DNA from 3 places in the Rhizobium sp. SRDI943 genome. Region 2 is predicted to be linked to each of the others. Evidence: predicted binding sites of a transcription regulator. Region 2 holds the regulator's gene; each other region holds the start of a gene.

Region 1 (2,199 bases), 2.4 Mb from region 2:
TCTTCATCATGTCGTAACTCCCCAGGTTAGTTGGCCTTTAGACGCGGCCCATTAGTACAAGGATAATGATAATCACGAGAACTAGCCCCAAACCGCCAGAAGGTCCATAGCCCCAGCCACGGCTATAACCCCAATTCGGCAAGGCTCCGATCAAGAGCAGAATGAGGATAACAAGTAGTATCGTGCCAAGCATGGTGTGTTTCCTTCATTTCATCCGCAATTTGGATGGACTAGAAACACGTATTGGCGATTTTTGTTCCCGGTTAAGCTCTGGAAATGTGACGAAGCCTGATTCAGGGTTTAATTTCCGTCATTTCCGAAAATTGCCGCTATGGTTAAAAAGACATTTAAATACAATATGTTGCGGTGAACAAAGCGGGAAAATCGCGATGTCGCCGATTCGTCAGCGATTCGTTCCGTTTTTGATCGGCGCGCCACAATTGGCCGTCCCCGACTTAACGCCGTCTGAATCCGGCTCCCAAAAAGATTAATTTTGGTGCGGCGGAGCGGGACGAAGGGCTCTGCCGCTGATCCGCGTCTAGTGCCGGGGCCTGATAGCGCTACCAGATGTGGCCGTGAACGAAAGGCGAAAACGATGGAGTGAGCGATTCGTCTCCGATTCGTTCAGGCTTTGGTCGAGAGGTTAATTTCGGGCGGATTTTTGCCTGTTCAAAATCGGGCGAAGATTGTCGCTCACGACGGCGAAAGTGCGAACAGGAGAGAGTCTCGCGATTCAGCATCTAGTGGGAAAAAGTGATTCAAAATCAATACTTAGCCGTGAACAAAAGCTGAATCAGCGAGAATCATCGATTCGTCGCTGATTCGTTCTTGCGCTGTTCCGAATCGGAAATTCGGGCGTTCCGCAGGACTCGCAAAGGTCGTAATCCCCGAGGCATTTTGAAATCTGCCCTTGCGTTTGCGACGGCAGCTGTCCATGTGTTGTCCAGCTTCCATCGAGGAGCCGAGATTTTCTGGGGCCACCCCGCCTCATTTGCATGGACTCATGACTCTGATTTCGCAGCCGATGATTCTGAGTGGGCGCGGTGTGACCGCGGTGCTCGGACCGACCAATACCGGCAAGACCCATTATGCCATCGAGCGCATGGTTGCGCACGGGACGGGCGTGATCGGCCTGCCGCTCCGGCTGCTGGCGCGCGAGGTCTATACGCGGGTGGTGGAGAAGGTCGGCGCACAGAATGTGGCGCTGGTCACCGGCGAGGAAAAGATTTCGCCGCCCAATGCGCGTTTTTCCGTCTGCACTGTCGAAGCGATGCCGCGCGAGACCAGGGCCGCCTTCGTCGCGATCGACGAGGTGCAGCTCGCCGGCGATCTCGAGCGTGGCCATATCTTCACCGACCGTATCCTGCATCTGCGCGGCCGCGAGGAAACGCTGCTGCTCGGCGCGGCGACGATGCGGCCGATCCTGCAGCAGCTCCTGCCCGGCATCACTATCGTCGAGCGGCCGCGGCTTTCGCATCTTTTCTATGCCGGGCAGAAGAAGATCACCCGGCTGCCGCAGCGCTCGGCCATCGTCGCCTTCTCTGCCGACGAGGTCTATGCCATCGCCGAGCTCATCCGCCGGCAGCGCGGCGGCGCGGCGGTGGTGCTCGGCGCGCTCAGCCCGCGCACCCGCAATGCGCAGGTGGCGCTTTATCAGGCGGGCGACGTCGAATATCTGGTGGCGACCGATGCGATCGGCATGGGCCTCAACCTCGATGTCGATCACGTCGCCTTTGCCCAGGACCGGAAGTTCGACGGTTACCAGTTCCGCAATCTCAATCCAGGCGAACTCGGCCAGGTCGCCGGGCGCGCCGGGCGGCATGTGCGGGACGGGACCTTCGGCGTCACCGGACAGGTCTCGCCCTTCGACGACGAACTGGTGCAGCGCATCGAGGGGCACGAATTCGACAACGTCAAGGTTTTGCAGTGGCGGACGACGGAGATGGACTTCTCCTCAATCGCATCGCTGCGCGCCAGCCTTGAGGTGGGACCGCGCGTGCCGGGGCTGACGCGGGCGCTGCCTGCGGTCGACCAGCAGGCGCTGGAACAGCTTTCGCGCTATCCCGAGGTCATCGATCTCGCCGACAGGCCGGCGCGCGTCGAAAAACTCTGGGAGGCTTGCGCGCTTCCCGATTATCGGCGTATCACCCCAGCACAACATGCCGATCTTATCGCGACCCTCTTTTCCGATCTTGTCCG
Region 2 (2,199 bases):
TCATCGCGGTCGCAACGCTCATCCTGTTGCTTCTACCGGTTCCCCGGCCGCCGGATCTGGTGATTTCGGAGGATGGCAGTCTCGTCGCGGTGGTCGAAGCGGCAGCAATGGCTTCCAACCGTGAAAGACCACCGGATTTCATCTTCGACCAGTGGCAGAGAGCCCTGGTCCTGCCGAGACATGATCCGCCGAAGATGCTGGATGGTCCTGCTATCCCGCAGGTAGGAGAAGACCGCCGCGTCAAGCTTTCCCGCGATCAGCAGAACGAAGCGAGGACAGCGATGCGGGCGGCCGCAGCGGCCGGTGAAGCAAACCGCTTTTCCTGCGTCAAGAGGGCCTGGTGCGCATCAAGGCTTGGCAATGGTCGTGTGGTTGCTGTCATCGACAATGCCGCCTATCTCGGCCCGGCATGCGACGCGGCCGATATCATCGTGACGTCGGTCCGCCTGCGTTTCAACAGCTGCCGCTCAGGTGCGACGCTCTTCACCGGCGAGACGCTGCGCAGGACCGGATCCATCGAGTTGCGCTTCGCGGACGCCGGCCTGGAGGTGGCAACCGCATTTGACGCATTGTCGCGACCATGGATGCGCCATCGCGCCTTTGACTGGCGCAGCAACAGCTTTACCGAATCCGGCCTAACCGATGTCAGTGATAGCGGCGAATGAGGCCGACGAGTTTGCCCTGCACCTTAACACGGTCTGGTCCGAAAATCCGGGTCTCGTAAGCCGGGTTGGCCGCTTCCAGTGCGATCGAGGCGCCCTTGCGGCGGAAGCGCTTGAGTGTCGCTTCTTCGTCATCGACGAGTGCAACAACAATGTCGCCAGGACTTGCGGTGCTGCCATTGCGGATGATCACGGTGTCGCCGTCGAAGATGCCGGCGTCGATCATCGAATCGCCCTTGACCTCGAGCGCATAATGTTCACCGGAGCCGAGCATGTCGGCCGGAACGGCGATGTCGTGGGTGTTGTTCTGGATCGCCGAAATCGGCACACCGGCGGCGATTCTGCCCATGACCGGCACGGAAACCGAGTTGCCGTTGTCGGCGACGGGTTTTGCGGGAGCAGGGGCGGCGACCGGCTGAGGTTTGCCCAGGCTGCCTTCGATGACGCTCGGCGAAAAGCCGCGCCGCGGCTGGATGCTGGGGCTGTAGGCCTCCGGAAGCTTGATGACCTCGAGCGCGCGGGCGCGGTTCGGTAGGCGGCGAATGAAGCCTCGCTCCTCTAGCGCTGTAATCAAGCGATGAATCCCGGACTTCGAGGCGAGGTCCAGAGCATCCTTCATTTCGTCGAAAGACGGTGGAACGCCGGATTCTTTCATGCGCTCGTGAATGAAAAGGAGAAGCTCCTGTTGTTTGCGCGTGAGCATCGACGTTGTGACCTCGTGATTGAAACAAATCCAGAACAGACACTATATGTTCCATATGTGTTCCGCAAGTAGCTAAATTTCCGTAAAACTTGGCGCCAACTCGTTGAGATTTTTATTTTCATTCGCCGGATTGGGACACATCTCTTGTATTGAGGGGCGCGCCGTCGCACATCTCTTGCCGTTTCCAGGAGGGATATGATGAACGAGCATTCCGCCAAACCGCACCCGCTGGATCATGTCGTGCTGCCGGTCGTCAATATCGATCTGGCGCGCGAGAGGCTCGGCAAGCTCGGCTTCACCGTTGCCGCCGATGCGCGCCATCCCTTCGGAACGGAAAACGCCTGCGTCTTTTTTGCCGACAAGACCTATCTGGAGCCACTCGGGATTGCGAGCGTCGAGGAGAGCGAGGCATCGGCGCGCCAAGGCAATGTCTTCACTGCCCGCAACCAGGCCGTCCGTTTCCGCTGTGGCGAGGAGGGGCTTTCGGGGCTGGCTTTCGGCAGCAAGGATGCCGGCATCGATCATCAGAATTTCGTCGGCAACGGATCGAGCGCCGGCGAGATGCTGCAGTTCACCCGGCCGATGACGATGCCGGACGGTTCCGAGACGATTGCCGGCTTCAAGCTGGCTTTCGCCGCCGACCTGCGCGCGCCGGATCTCCTGCTTTTCACCGTCGAGCGCGTCAATCCGCTACCGGCCGAGCGCGCCGCGCTGGAGACGCATGCCAATGGCGTGACCGGCATAGTCGAGATAGCGCTTTGCGCGCCTGATGCTGCCGCCTTCGCAGCCTTCGTCAGCCTTGCCGTGGCGCAATCGGCAGTCGAGAAAACCGGT
Region 3 (2,199 bases), 2.3 Mb from region 2:
GATTGCGGAAGCGGAGGCGATCATGTCAGCCTTTGCCGACCCCGCTTCCGATGGGCTGAACGTCATCAATGCAGGCGGGCGGATGGTCGAGCGGCTGCATCTTGTCCAGGCGGAAAGTCTGGTCCATAAAGCCCGCCTGATCGCAGCCCGCCAGGCTGCAGCACGAAAGACGATGTGATGAAACTCTACCGCTTCCTGACCGGTCCTGACGATGCTTCCTTCTGCCATAAGGTCACCGCCGCCCTCAACAAGGGCTGGTCGCTGGAGGGCTCCCCGACCTATGCCTTCAATGCCGCAATCGGCGCGATGCAGTGCGGCCAGGCCGTCGTCAAGCATGTCGAAGGCAAGGATTACGATCCTGAGATGAAACTCTCCGAACAGTGAGGTTTTAGCGCATAACCCCGAAAATCGTAATCGATTTTCGGAAAGGATTATGCGTGATTGAAAGTGATAGAGCGTCCTTAGCGCGTCCTTGGACGCGCGGCGCTCTATCGCTCGGCTGCTTCCTCGGCGCTTGCCTCGATCCGCTCCATGTCATCGTCGCTCAGCCCGAAATGGTGGCCGATTTCGTGGATCAGGACGTGGGTGATGATATCGCCGAGCGTCTCGTCGTTCTCAGCCCAGTAATCGAGGATGGGGCGGCGGTAGAGGCGGATGCGGTTCGGCATCTCGCCGGTTTCCACCGTGAAACGTTCGGAAATGCCCCTGCCCTCGAAAAGGCCAAGCAGATCGAAAGGGGTTTCCAGCGCCATGTCCTCGAAAACGTCGTCATCGGGGAAATCTTCGATCTCGATCGTGAGGTTGGTCGTCAGCTGGCGGAATTCATCCGGCAGATGGCTATAGGCCTCCATCGCCAGCGACTCGAAGGCGCTGATCGTCGGCGCATGGCGGTCCCGCCAATCATCGCTCTGGTCTATGCGGGCCATGAATATTCCTTCCTTTGCGGGCCCATATAGAACCTTTATCGCCGATTTTCGAGTGCGGAATCAAAGGCAGGAATATTTTCATAGAAAATGGCCGTTGACTCTTCATTAGCTCTCTGGAATCTATAAGAACATAACAGGAACAAGACGGATTGGAGAACGCCATGGCGCAGCACGCCCTGGCGCGCGAGCGGCTTTTTGCGCTCCGCGAAACCATCGCCAGACTGGAGGGAAGGCCCGCGCCGGCGCTTGCCGCAGCGGAACGGGAAGCCCTGGCGGAAGGACGTAAGACCCGCCAGGGGCGCACGCTGCCGCCCCTGCCGTTTGGGGTGGAATTTCTCGACGGGGCGCTGGAAGGCGGCTTGCCGCTCGATGCGATCACCGAATTCCGTTCCGCTCTGTCTCGCGATGCCGGCGCTGCAAGCGGGCTGGCGATGGCTGTTGCCGCGCGGCTGCAAAAACAGGAAGCGGATGCCGGCCGTCTTCTGCCGTTGCTCTGGATCGGCGATGCCGTCGGCACGCTGGAGGCCGGCCGTCCCTATGCTCCCGGACTTCGGGATTTCGGGCTGAACCCGGAGCGGTTTTTCCATGCCGCGCCGCGCAGGCTGGACGAGGCGCTCTGGCTGGCGGAGGTGGCGGTGGAAAGTGCTGCCTTCTCGGCCGTCATCTTCGAAGTCCGGGGCAATCCCGCCCATTTCGGCCTGACCGAAAGCCGCAGGCTTAGTCTCAGGGCGCATGCTGCCCGCCGTCCGCTCTTTCTTGTCCGTCAGGCCGGGGCGGAGGAGGCAAGCAGTGCGGCCTTGCGTCTGCATGTCGAACCGGCCCCGTCCGCTCTGCGGTCGTTGCCGGATGGATCGAAACTTTCCGGCAGCATCGGCAATCCGATTTTCCGTCTGACGCTGGAGAAGAGCCGAAATCCGGCCCCGCTCTCCTTTCTTTTGGAGTGGAATCCCCATGAACGCGAATTTCTCCCTGTCGCCGAACCAAACCTCGTTCGTCCTCCAGGCGAACAGTCAGCGCATTCTGGCGCTCAGCTTCCCGCATCTGCCAACGGATCGCATCGCCCGCAAGCGATGGGGGCTCTCCTGGCGTTCGAAAGGGCGTCCTGAGACGCCGCCTATCGTCTGTTCCGGCAAGCTCAACAATGCCATGCGGCTGACGGCACTGGACGAGTTGGCCGAGAGGCTGGGGTTGAGGAAGGAGCTGGGCGTTGCCGAAGCGCGCGCCATGTACCCCATGCTCGAGGTCGCGGAAGAGGATCCGGCGGCCGACCGCC

The links. Region 2 encodes LexA, which represses DNA repair genes until DNA is damaged. Its sites were predicted from a motif close to TGTTCNNNNTGTGTTCNG; they were not measured.
Region 1: a site for LexA is predicted at 824-841, ahead of AC245Y_RS21395 (helicase-related protein). Genes of this name have one in related genera too.
Region 3: a site for LexA is predicted at 1,051-1,068, ahead of AC245Y_RS21760 (ImuA family protein). Genes of this name have one in related genera too.

What each region holds. Positions count from the first base shown of each region.
Region 1 covers NZ_CM172787.1:4,263,428-4,265,626, reverse strand. The annotation lists gene AC245Y_RS21405 (YMGG-like glycine zipper-containing protein) at 1-10, opposite strand, end outside; gene AC245Y_RS21400 (DUF3309 family protein) at 38-193, opposite strand; gene AC245Y_RS21395 (helicase-related protein) at 1,004-2,199, shown strand, end outside.
Region 2 covers NZ_CM172787.1:1,810,830-1,813,028, forward strand. The annotation lists gene AC245Y_RS09540 (ComEC/Rec2 family competence protein) at 1-665, shown strand, start outside; gene lexA (transcriptional repressor LexA) at 646-1,365, opposite strand; gene AC245Y_RS09550 (VOC family protein) at 1,564-2,199, shown strand, end outside.
Region 3 covers NZ_CM172787.1:4,345,439-4,347,637, reverse strand. The annotation lists gene AC245Y_RS21775 (HpcH/HpaI aldolase/citrate lyase family protein) at 1-178, shown strand, start outside; gene AC245Y_RS21770 (DUF1737 domain-containing protein) at 178-384, shown strand; gene AC245Y_RS21765 (metallopeptidase family protein) at 489-926, opposite strand; gene AC245Y_RS21760 (ImuA family protein) at 1,088-2,032, shown strand; gene AC245Y_RS21755 (Y-family DNA polymerase) at 2,073-2,199, shown strand, end outside.